One region of the Streptomyces sp. NPDC048504 genome, then DNA from elsewhere that is predicted to be linked to it. Evidence: riboswitches for the same ligand, from Rfam matches in the RefSeq annotation. Region 1 holds a riboswitch; each other region holds the start of a gene.
What was found. A riboswitch is a leader RNA that binds a small molecule or an ion and turns the genes downstream of it on or off. The one in region 1 is predicted to bind cyclic di-AMP.

Region 1 (2,192 bases):
ACCATGGGGACCTGCCCGGTCGACCATGCCTGTTGCTGGGGCACGACGGGCATCTGCCCCGTGGACCAGGTCTGTTGCTCGGCCACGACGGGCATCTGCCCGGTCGACCACATCTGCTGTTCGGGGACCATGGGCACCGACCCGGTCGACCAAGTCGCCTCCGGGGGCGGCCAGGTAGCACTCGCCGGGGCCGGTTCGGTGCGTGGTGCGGCGATGTACGGGAGCAGCTCCAGGTCCGCGGTGAGCGGGTCGAAGGCCGGCGCCGCGACGGCGAATTGCTGTGCCTCCACCACGGGCATGGGCGGCACTTCGACGGCGGGCACGGGCGGCAGGTCGAGGACGGTCGCCTGGGGCATCTGGACCATCTGCGGCATCTGGGGTGCCTGCGGCGCGGCGGGCGGCAGGGCGGCGATGGGCGCGGGCATCAACTCCGCGACGGGCGCTGCAAGGTGAGGAGCAGCGGGCTCCGGTGCGCCGGTCCCCGCGGTCAGTTCGGCCACGGCGCGGCCGGGCTGTGCTTCGAGCGCCCGGGCGCCGCCCTCGGGCTCGGGGCGTCGTTCGGGGCGCTCGGGCCGGGCCGCCGCCGGACGGGCGGGAGTCCTGCCCGGCGGGAGGACCGCCGGTACGGTCGGGCCGAGTTGGGCACGGGCCCGGTCGAACCACTGCTTGGTGACGGCGTCGAGAGCGGGATCGGAAGGGCGCGACGCGCTGGGACGGGGCTCGACACGCTTGCGCGGACCCCCGGACATCTTGCGCGTGGCGTTGTAGTTTCCGGTGGCCGTCTCGGCCCTGTCGTAAAGGGAGTTGATCCGCCGCTGCACTTCGTCACGGCTGGGTCGGTCGTCCACGGTGGGGCCACTGCCTCCGGTGCGCGTACTTCGTTCTGCCGGCATGGCAGACGTGCTCCTTCCGTATCGCGCCTACCGGGTTAGCTGTCGGGTTCGGGCGGTCGATCACGGAAGGATTGCCCTACGACCCTTGCCCGGACGGGCAGTTGGGCCGATTCACCCCAAGTCGGTTGGGTCCCCGGTTCCGGCTGTCGCGAGCGACACACCGGATTCGGCGCAAACCGTGCGGCCCGGCGCTGATCGCCGGAGTAGGTCGTACGGTCTGAGCGTCAACTTAGCCAACGTGTGTGCCTCGTGTGAAGGTTGAAGCGCGATATGTCCGATACGTTTTTGTGACCTTTACCTCTCCCAAACGTGTCCTGCCTCATGGAGTCGATGGCTCATGGGCCCGCCGGGTCCGGTGATCCATGTGAGGTCGCTATGAATTTTTGGGACGGTTGAACACTCCGGCATCCGGCTCCGTATTGGGACGGGGGATTTCCATGCCGGGACGATCCGGGCCGACCGATACGTGTAGGAGCAACTTCCTTGGCACGCAACACGCGCAGACGCCCCACAGGCGCACGACGCGCGACGATGGCAGCAGTCGCCCTGATGCTGGGCGGCGGAGGACTGGTGGCGGCGAACGTCTACGCGTCGGCGTCCGAAGGCGGTTGGGGCGGTGACTCGTCCCAGCAAGGGTCTCCCGATGCGGCGTCGAGCGGTGCGACGATCGACTGCCCGGACATCGGCACCCAGTTGACGACCGTCCCCGACGAGGCGAAGACGGAGGTCGACGCCCAACTCGCGCTTCTGGACCAGCAGATAACCGAGGCCTACCAGAAACTGAAGGACTCGACGGAGTCCATCCGCCAGGACGCCTCCTTCGCCGACAACGCGATCATGAATCCGTTGAAGGAGAAGCGGGCCGCGACCATCGGGCGGATCGACGACGCCATCGCTCGTGTCGGGGACCGCCCGGAGGGCCTCGACGCACTCGCCGGCTGCACCCTGATCGCCCCCACGAACGGCGACGAGAACGGCGGCGGCGGCGATCAGAGCGGTAGCGCCGACCCGACCAGCCAGGACCAGCAGCAGGGTGACGGCCAGGGCCAGCAGGGCAACCAGCCGTCCACCAACGGGCCCGTCGCCTCGGACTACGCGGACATCACCTCGGTACAGCCCAACGTGAACACCCCGCAGGATCAGGCCGACGCCTCCAGCGGAACGTTCGTCACCGCGTGCGGCGTGAACGAGAACGGCCTGTTCAACTCCGACAACGTGATCGTCGCGCCCGGAGTCACCAACGGCGCCCACCACTTCCACGACTACATCGGTAACCAGTCCAACAACGCGTTCGCCAGC
Region 2 (2,192 bases), on a different contig from region 1:
CCTTCGACTGGTGCCAGCCGACCAGCCGGGCCGCCTCACCGCTGGTGAGCCCCGCCTCCGCACGCAATGCGCGCAGTTCCGCGCCCAGTTTCCGGCGGCGCACCGCGGGACCGTACTGCATGGGTTTCTCCTTACTCCTTCCGAGCCGCCCAAATACGGTCTGGGGTCGCAGAGTTCACCGCTTCGAGCGACAGATATATGCATATCTTGGTGGATCGCCACCGTTACCGACGCGGTAATGGCAGTCTGGCGAAGAAGCACCAGTCCGGGACCGTACTCGAACCATCCGCTCCGTGTCGGACACCGGTCCCGCGGGAAAGGGACGACCGCGCCATGGCAGACCATCTGGAAGCATCCGTCACTCTGCCGAGCGATCCCGCCTCGGTCTCCACCGCCCGCACCTACGTCGTCGGGACCCTGGTGGAATGGGGACTTCCGGCGGACACGGAGGTCGCCGACACCATCCGCCTCATCGTCTCCGAACTCGCCACCAACGCCGTACAGCACACCTTCGGGCAGTCACCCACCTTCACGGTGGACATCGAGCTGGAGCGTGACGAACGGCTGCACATCGGGGTCACCGACAGCCATCCTCGGTTCCCGAAACGCCTGCCGGCCGCCGTCCAGCAGGACAACGGCCGGGGCATGGTGATCATCCGCTGGCTGACCGCGGAGTGCGGCGGCAAACTCAAGGTCCGGCCCACCCTGGAGGGCGGCAAGACGGTCTCCATCGAGGTGCCCTGGACGGTACCGGCCCGGCCGGTGACCGCCGCGGGCCAGCAGGAGCCGTAGGACAGCGTTGTGAACGTCCCTGGACACCCGAGGGGGTGGCGGCCTGTCAGGTGGCCACCACCCCCTCGGGAGATTCGGACAGGTCTTGGCTCTTAGCTGACCCGGCCGTACCAGACGCTCTTGGTCCAGATCTTCTGCAGCCTCACCACGTCCCCCGTCTTCGGGGCGTGCCAGATCTTTCCCTTGCCGGCGTAGATGCCGACGTGGTAGACGCTGGAGCCCGAGTGGAAGAAGACGAGGTCCCCGGCCTTGCGGCTCTTGGCCGAGATGTGGTGGGTCTTGTTGTACTGCTGGGCCGCCGTACGGGGCAGTTTCTTGCCCGCCTTCTTGTACGAGTACAGCGTGAGCCCGGAGCAGTCGAAGCGGCCCGGTCCGGTGGCCCCGTACCTGTACGGGGCGCCCTTCTTGGACGCCGCGACCTGGAGCGCCTTCGTCGCGGGTGTCGCGGCCGCGGCGTCGGATGCGACGCCCGGTATCACGACGGAGCCGCCAACAGCGGCGATGGCGAAGGCCGAGGCCGTACCGGCCCTGACCATCAGCGACGGGACACGATTGAGCGCAGTCATGCGCAACCCTTCGTCAGCCGCCTGTGAAGGATGACCTGTCGGATTCGGGCTGGCGAAGTTGCCCGGCCGCTGACGCGGCTTCACCCCAAGGGCTGCTCGACCCGGTCATGGCGTGACCGTCCCGGCGACCCGTCGTGCTTGGGTCCTCCACTCCTGCCGATGCAATCCTGTCGACCTGTCATCCGGGCGGCGGCAGGACTCGGCGTCCGCCCGGATCGCCCCGCCGCTGCGGCGGGGTCTTGTCGTCAGACAGGGATCTTCACCTATGAATCTCCGAAAAGCCCAACGGAACCGGGGATTTGTGGGGTTACTCACCACTCACCCGTTCGGGTGGACACCCCCGTGTTCGAAGGGGCGTCGAGGGGTGTCAGGCCCCCGGACCAGCACCGGAACACTTCAGGCGGCCCTCGGGCTACGCGTGTTGCGCAACCCGGACGGCCGCATGGACGGAGAAGTGACTACGCCGATCAGGGGTACGTCGTTCGGCCGGTTTGGACGCCGCCCGAGGCGGCTGTGTCTCCGTCAACTGTCGGAGGGCGCGGGCAGGGTGACGCGCGCCGTGCGGCGCTCCCCGTCCAGCACGCGCAGCGCCCGCGCGAGGGTGGGAGCGTGCAGTTCGGTCTCACCCCGCTGGTGCATCAGCGCCAGCGCGTCCCGCAGCTCGGCGGCCTTGGCGACCAGTGCCTGAGCGGCCCTCAGACCACGGTACGTGTCACCGTTGTGCGCCGGGTTGATACGGCCGAGAAGGTCGGCCACATCCAGGTAACGGTCGATCAACTCGCCCTCGGCGCGCGTCAGTGCGGGCAGTGGAGGCAGTTCCGGCGGCAGCATCGT
Region 3 (2,192 bases), on a different contig from region 1:
AAGGGCCTAGGGCTGCTGTCGGACGCGCTCAGGGCACCCGCCTTCGCGGACAGCGAGGTCGAGCGGCTGGTCCGCAACCGCCTCGACGAGATCCCGCACGAGACGGCCAACCCGTCCCGCCGCGCGGCCAAGGAGCTCTCCAAGGAGCTGTTCCCGGCGACCTCGCGCATGTCGCGCCCGCGCCAGGGCACCGAGGAGACCGTCCAGAAGATCGACTCCGGGGCCGTACGCGCGTTCTACGAGCGGCACGTCCGCCCCGCGACGGCCACCGTCGTGGTCGTCGGCGACCTCACCGGCATCGACCTGGACGCGCTCCTCGCCGACACCCTGGGTTCGTGGACAGGCTCCACCGCGCAGCCGCGTCCCGTGCCGCCGGTGACCGCCGACGACACCGGGCGGGTCGTGATCGTGCACCGTCCCGGCGCCGTCCAGACGCAGTTGCTCATCGGCCGCGTCGGAGCCGACCGGCACGACCGCGTGTGGCCCGCCCAGGTGCTCGGCACGTACTGCCTCGGCGGCACCCTCACCTCCCGCCTGGACCGCGTCCTGCGCGAGGAGAAGGGCTACACCTACGGTGTGCGGGCGTTCGGCCAGGTGCTGCGCTCGGCACCCGACGGCACGGGCGCCTCGATGCTCGCCATCAGCGGCTCCGTGGACACGCCGAACACCGGTCCCGCGCTGGACGACCTGTGGACGGTGCTCCGCAAGCTCGCCGAGGGCGGACTCACCGACGCCGAGCGGGACATCGCCGTACAGAACCTCGTCGGGGTGGCGCCGCTCAAGTACGAGACCGCCGCGGCCGTCGCGAGCACGCTGGCCGACCAGGTCGAGCAGCACCTGCCCGACGACTACCAGGCGACGCTGTACCAGCAGCTCGCCGCGACCGGCACCGTGGAGGCCACCGCGGCGGTCGTGAACGCCTTCCCGGTGGACCGTCTGGTGACGATCCTGGTCGGCGACGCGGAGCAGATCAAGGAGCCCGTCGAGGCTCTCGGCATCGGCGAAGTGACCGTCGTCGCGGCCGAGTAGACGACCCGTAGCGAGCCGACGAGCGGCACGCGCGCGTGGGGGCCCTGGTGACTGAAGAGTCACCAGGGCCCCCTAATGTCCGAATTGGGGGAGAGGTTGCCCGTCTGCCCTGTGGCATGTGCAACAAAACCCGTGATCCGTTTGGGGATTGAAAGTGGCCCCCCTTAGCGTCGGTCCGGCTGTCCGTCAGGCACCGCGCCGCACTCGCGGCACCGGACAGTCATCGCCGAGTCCCCGTACGGCGCGAGCCAGGGGAGCCGGGGACCCAGGTCCCTGGGGTGAATCGGACGCCCGCGCGCACAGCGAGGGGGTCCGTAGGAGACCTTCCTGCTCCGAACCCGTCAGCTAACCCGGTAGGCGAGAAGGAAGGAAAGGACCAGCCACTCCATGGCGTTCACCCGCGCCACCGGGAAGCACCGTCGCCCGAGCCGGACCCACCGCACCACCGTTCGTGCCGCGAGTGTCGCGGCTCTCGCCACCTCCGGCGTCGTAGGCACCCTGGCCGCAGCCCCGGCGTTCGCTGCGGAGCCCGCCGCCGAGCAGACCGGTCTCACCCCCGTCGTCGCCATGGGCGACGCCGTCGCCGAGAAGATCGACGCCCAGGCCGTCGCCCAGCAGCAGGCCGCGGACGAAGCTCTGGCCAAGGAGGTCGCCCGCGCCAAGGCCGCGGCACTGGCCAAGGCGGAGCGCGAGGCCGAGGTACGCGCCGCCCGCGCCGCCGAGCGCAAGAAGCTCAACACCTTCGTCGCGCCGGTCACCGGCTCGTACGTCTCCACGGGCTACAAGACCGGCGGCTCCCTGTGGTCCTCCGGTGCCCACACCGGCATCGACTTCCACGCCTCGACCGGCACCTCCGTGCACGCGGTGGGCTCCGGCACCGTCGTCGAGGCCGGCTGGGGCGGCTCGTACGGCAATCAAGTGGTGATCAAGATGGCCGACGGCATGTACACCATGTACGGCCACCTGTCGTCCATCGGTGTCGCCGTCGGCCAGACGGTCACCCCGGGCCAACAGATCGGCCTCTCCGGGGCGACCGGCAACGTCACCGGCCCGCACCTCCACTTCGAGGCCCGCACGACCGCCGAGTACGGCTCCGACGTCGACCCCGTCGCCTACCTCCGCAAGCACGGTGTGAACGTCTGACGACGCACCTCCGCACTTCC
Region 4 (2,192 bases), on a different contig from region 1:
CGGGAGGCCGCCGAGCAGGAGGCCACCCTGGAGGCGGTCGCGCAGCGGCTGGAGCGGGCGCTGGCGCGCGAGGGCACCCGGCGGGACGGTCTCGACGCGTTCGAGGGGTTCACCACGGCCGTCCTCGCCGAACTCCCGCACGGCGACGGCGTCGTACGGATCGTCGACCGGGGACACCCGCCGCCGCTGCTGCTGCACGAGGACGGCACCGTACGCACGTTGCAGGTCCGGGAGCCCGCACTGCCCCTGGGAATGGGCGAGTTGGGGGTCTGGCCCGACCGCGCCGAGGAGTTCGCGTTCCCGGGCGGGGCCACCCTCCTCGTCCACACCGACGGGCTGTCCGAGGCGCGCGACTCCCACGGTGTCTTCTACGACCCCGGTGCGCGGCTGGCCGGCCGGACCTTCCGCAGTCCCGAGGCGTTGCTCGGCATCCTCGCCAAGGAGGTGCGCCGGTACTCTGGGGGCTGGATGACGGACGACATGGCGATGATCGCCGTACGCCATCCATGACCGTCATCACGGCGGGTGACCGGGCGGGAGCCCTCCGCATAACAACTGACGTGCCGTCAATACCTGTGGGAATTCTGAGACTTGGCCAACTCGCCCGTTTTTCGCCGGTGGTGGGCCGTTCGTCCAGCAAGGAAAGGTTAATGATCAAGCCGAACAGCTTGGAAACGGGCGCCCGTGTCTATTAACGTTCGATAACGCAGCGCGGTCGTCCCAGCCGTCACAAGAGATGGCTCCGTGCGCACGCGCCGAATCCCGCGAGGGAACCGGGGAACCACCACCTTGGGGTGAATCGCTCGTCGACCGCCGTGGCAACACGGCCGGTATACGCGCGTAGGAGACCTTCCTGCTCCGAACCCGTCAGCTAACCCGGTAGGCGAGAAGGAAGGAAAGGAGCACGCCCACGTGGCGTCAAACCAGGCTGCCCCAGAAGCCCCTGTCGTCTACGGCGGTTACCGCCCCGACGAGGGCCCCTGGGAGGAGTGGAATCCCAGCGCGGAGTCCGTTGCTCCCAACCGCGGCAAGCACCGTGTCGCCAAGCAGCGTGGTGGCGGAGGATTCGCCCGCAGCTCCACCGTCCTGGGCGTCGGTGTCATAGCCGCCGTCAGCGCGGGCGGTATGGCCAGCGCCAACACCGGCAAGCCGCCGGTCTCCATCTCCCTGCCCGACCTGCCCTCCGTGGGCCACCTGCTGGACGACTCGTCCAGCAGCACCCCCAAGGGTTCCGCCACGGCGCTCAGCAGCGTCGGGGTCAGCACGACCGAGACCGCCAAGGGCGCCTCGGACGCGGGTGAGCTGCTGCGCAACCGGATCATGGCGCAGGCCGAATCGCAGCAGGTGCAGGTCGACGGCAAGTCGAAGGCCGCCGTCGAGGCCGCCGTCGCCAAGCAGGTCGACGACGCCGCCGCCAAGGCCGAGAAGGACGCCGCGAAGAAGGCCGCCGCCGCGAAGAAGGCCGCGGAGGCCGCCGCCGCGAAGAAGGCCGAGGCCGCGAAGCTCGCCGCGCTGGCCAAGCAGTACACGCTGCCCGTCGGCTCGTACACGATCACCGGCACCTTCGGCCAGGCCGGCTCGATGTGGTCCTCCGGGTACCACACGGGCCTCGACTTCGCCGCGCCCACCGGCACGCTGATCAAGGCCATCCACAGCGGCACGGTCACCGAGGCGGGCTGGGCCGGGTCGTACGGGTACCGCACGATCATCACCCTCGACGACGGCACCGAGCTGTGGTTCTGCCACCAGTCCTCGATCAACGTCAGCGTCGGGCAGAAGGTCTCCACCGGTGAGGTCATCGGCCGCGTCGGCGCGACCGGCAACGTGACCGGGCCGCACCTCCACCTGGAGGTGCACATCAACGGCGCCGCCACCGCGAGCGATCCGGCGCCCTGGCTGCGCAGCAAGGGCCTCAACCCCTGATCCCTCCCTGATCGTCTGGAATATCCGGTTCCGGTCCGGCGGTTGAGGTGAAGCATGACTTCTCTTCGCAAGCTGGGCCGGTCCGACCTGGAGATCTTCCCGCTGAACCTCGGCGGCAACGTGTTCGGCTGGACCGCCGACGAGGCGGCCTCCTTCGCCGTGCTCGACGCGTATGCGGCCGCCGGCGGCAACTTCGTCGACACCGCCGACTCCTACTCGGCGTTCGCGCCGGGCAACCAGGGCGGCGAGTCCGAGACCGTCATCGGCAA

Region 2: it holds a riboswitch for cyclic di-AMP, as region 1 does, so the genes downstream of both, ACGFY9_RS12770 (C40 family peptidase) here and ACGFY9_RS28985 (NlpC/P60 family protein) in region 1, are expected to answer to the same signal.
Region 3: it holds a riboswitch for cyclic di-AMP, as region 1 does, so the genes downstream of both, ACGFY9_RS10355 (M23 family metallopeptidase) here and ACGFY9_RS28985 (NlpC/P60 family protein) in region 1, are expected to answer to the same signal.
Region 4: it holds a riboswitch for cyclic di-AMP, as region 1 does, so the genes downstream of both, ACGFY9_RS46895 (M23 family metallopeptidase) here and ACGFY9_RS28985 (NlpC/P60 family protein) in region 1, are expected to answer to the same signal.

The regions. Positions count from the first base shown of each region.
Region 1 is NZ_JBICXA010000012.1:265,330-267,521, reverse strand. It holds gene ACGFY9_RS28985 (NlpC/P60 family protein) at 1-893, opposite strand, end outside; cyclic di-AMP (ydaO/yuaA leader) riboswitch at 902-1,075, opposite strand; gene ACGFY9_RS28980 (DUF1996 domain-containing protein) at 1,425-2,192, shown strand, end outside.
Region 2 is NZ_JBICXA010000004.1:408,548-410,739, reverse strand. It holds gene ACGFY9_RS12780 (helix-turn-helix domain-containing protein) at 1-121, opposite strand, end outside; gene ACGFY9_RS12775 (ATP-binding protein) at 334-792, shown strand; gene ACGFY9_RS12770 (C40 family peptidase) at 885-1,358, opposite strand; cyclic di-AMP (ydaO/yuaA leader) riboswitch at 1,362-1,541, opposite strand; gene ACGFY9_RS12765 (hypothetical protein) at 1,881-2,189, opposite strand.
Region 3 is NZ_JBICXA010000003.1:559,914-562,105, reverse strand. It holds gene ACGFY9_RS10360 (M16 family metallopeptidase) at 1-1,029, shown strand, start outside; cyclic di-AMP (ydaO/yuaA leader) riboswitch at 1,244-1,403, shown strand; gene ACGFY9_RS10355 (M23 family metallopeptidase) at 1,417-2,172, shown strand.
Region 4 is NZ_JBICXA010000029.1:62,356-64,547, forward strand. It holds gene ACGFY9_RS46890 (PP2C family protein-serine/threonine phosphatase) at 1-510, shown strand, start outside; cyclic di-AMP (ydaO/yuaA leader) riboswitch at 744-901, shown strand; gene ACGFY9_RS46895 (M23 family metallopeptidase) at 913-1,923, shown strand; gene ACGFY9_RS46900 (aldo/keto reductase) at 1,978-2,192, shown strand, end outside.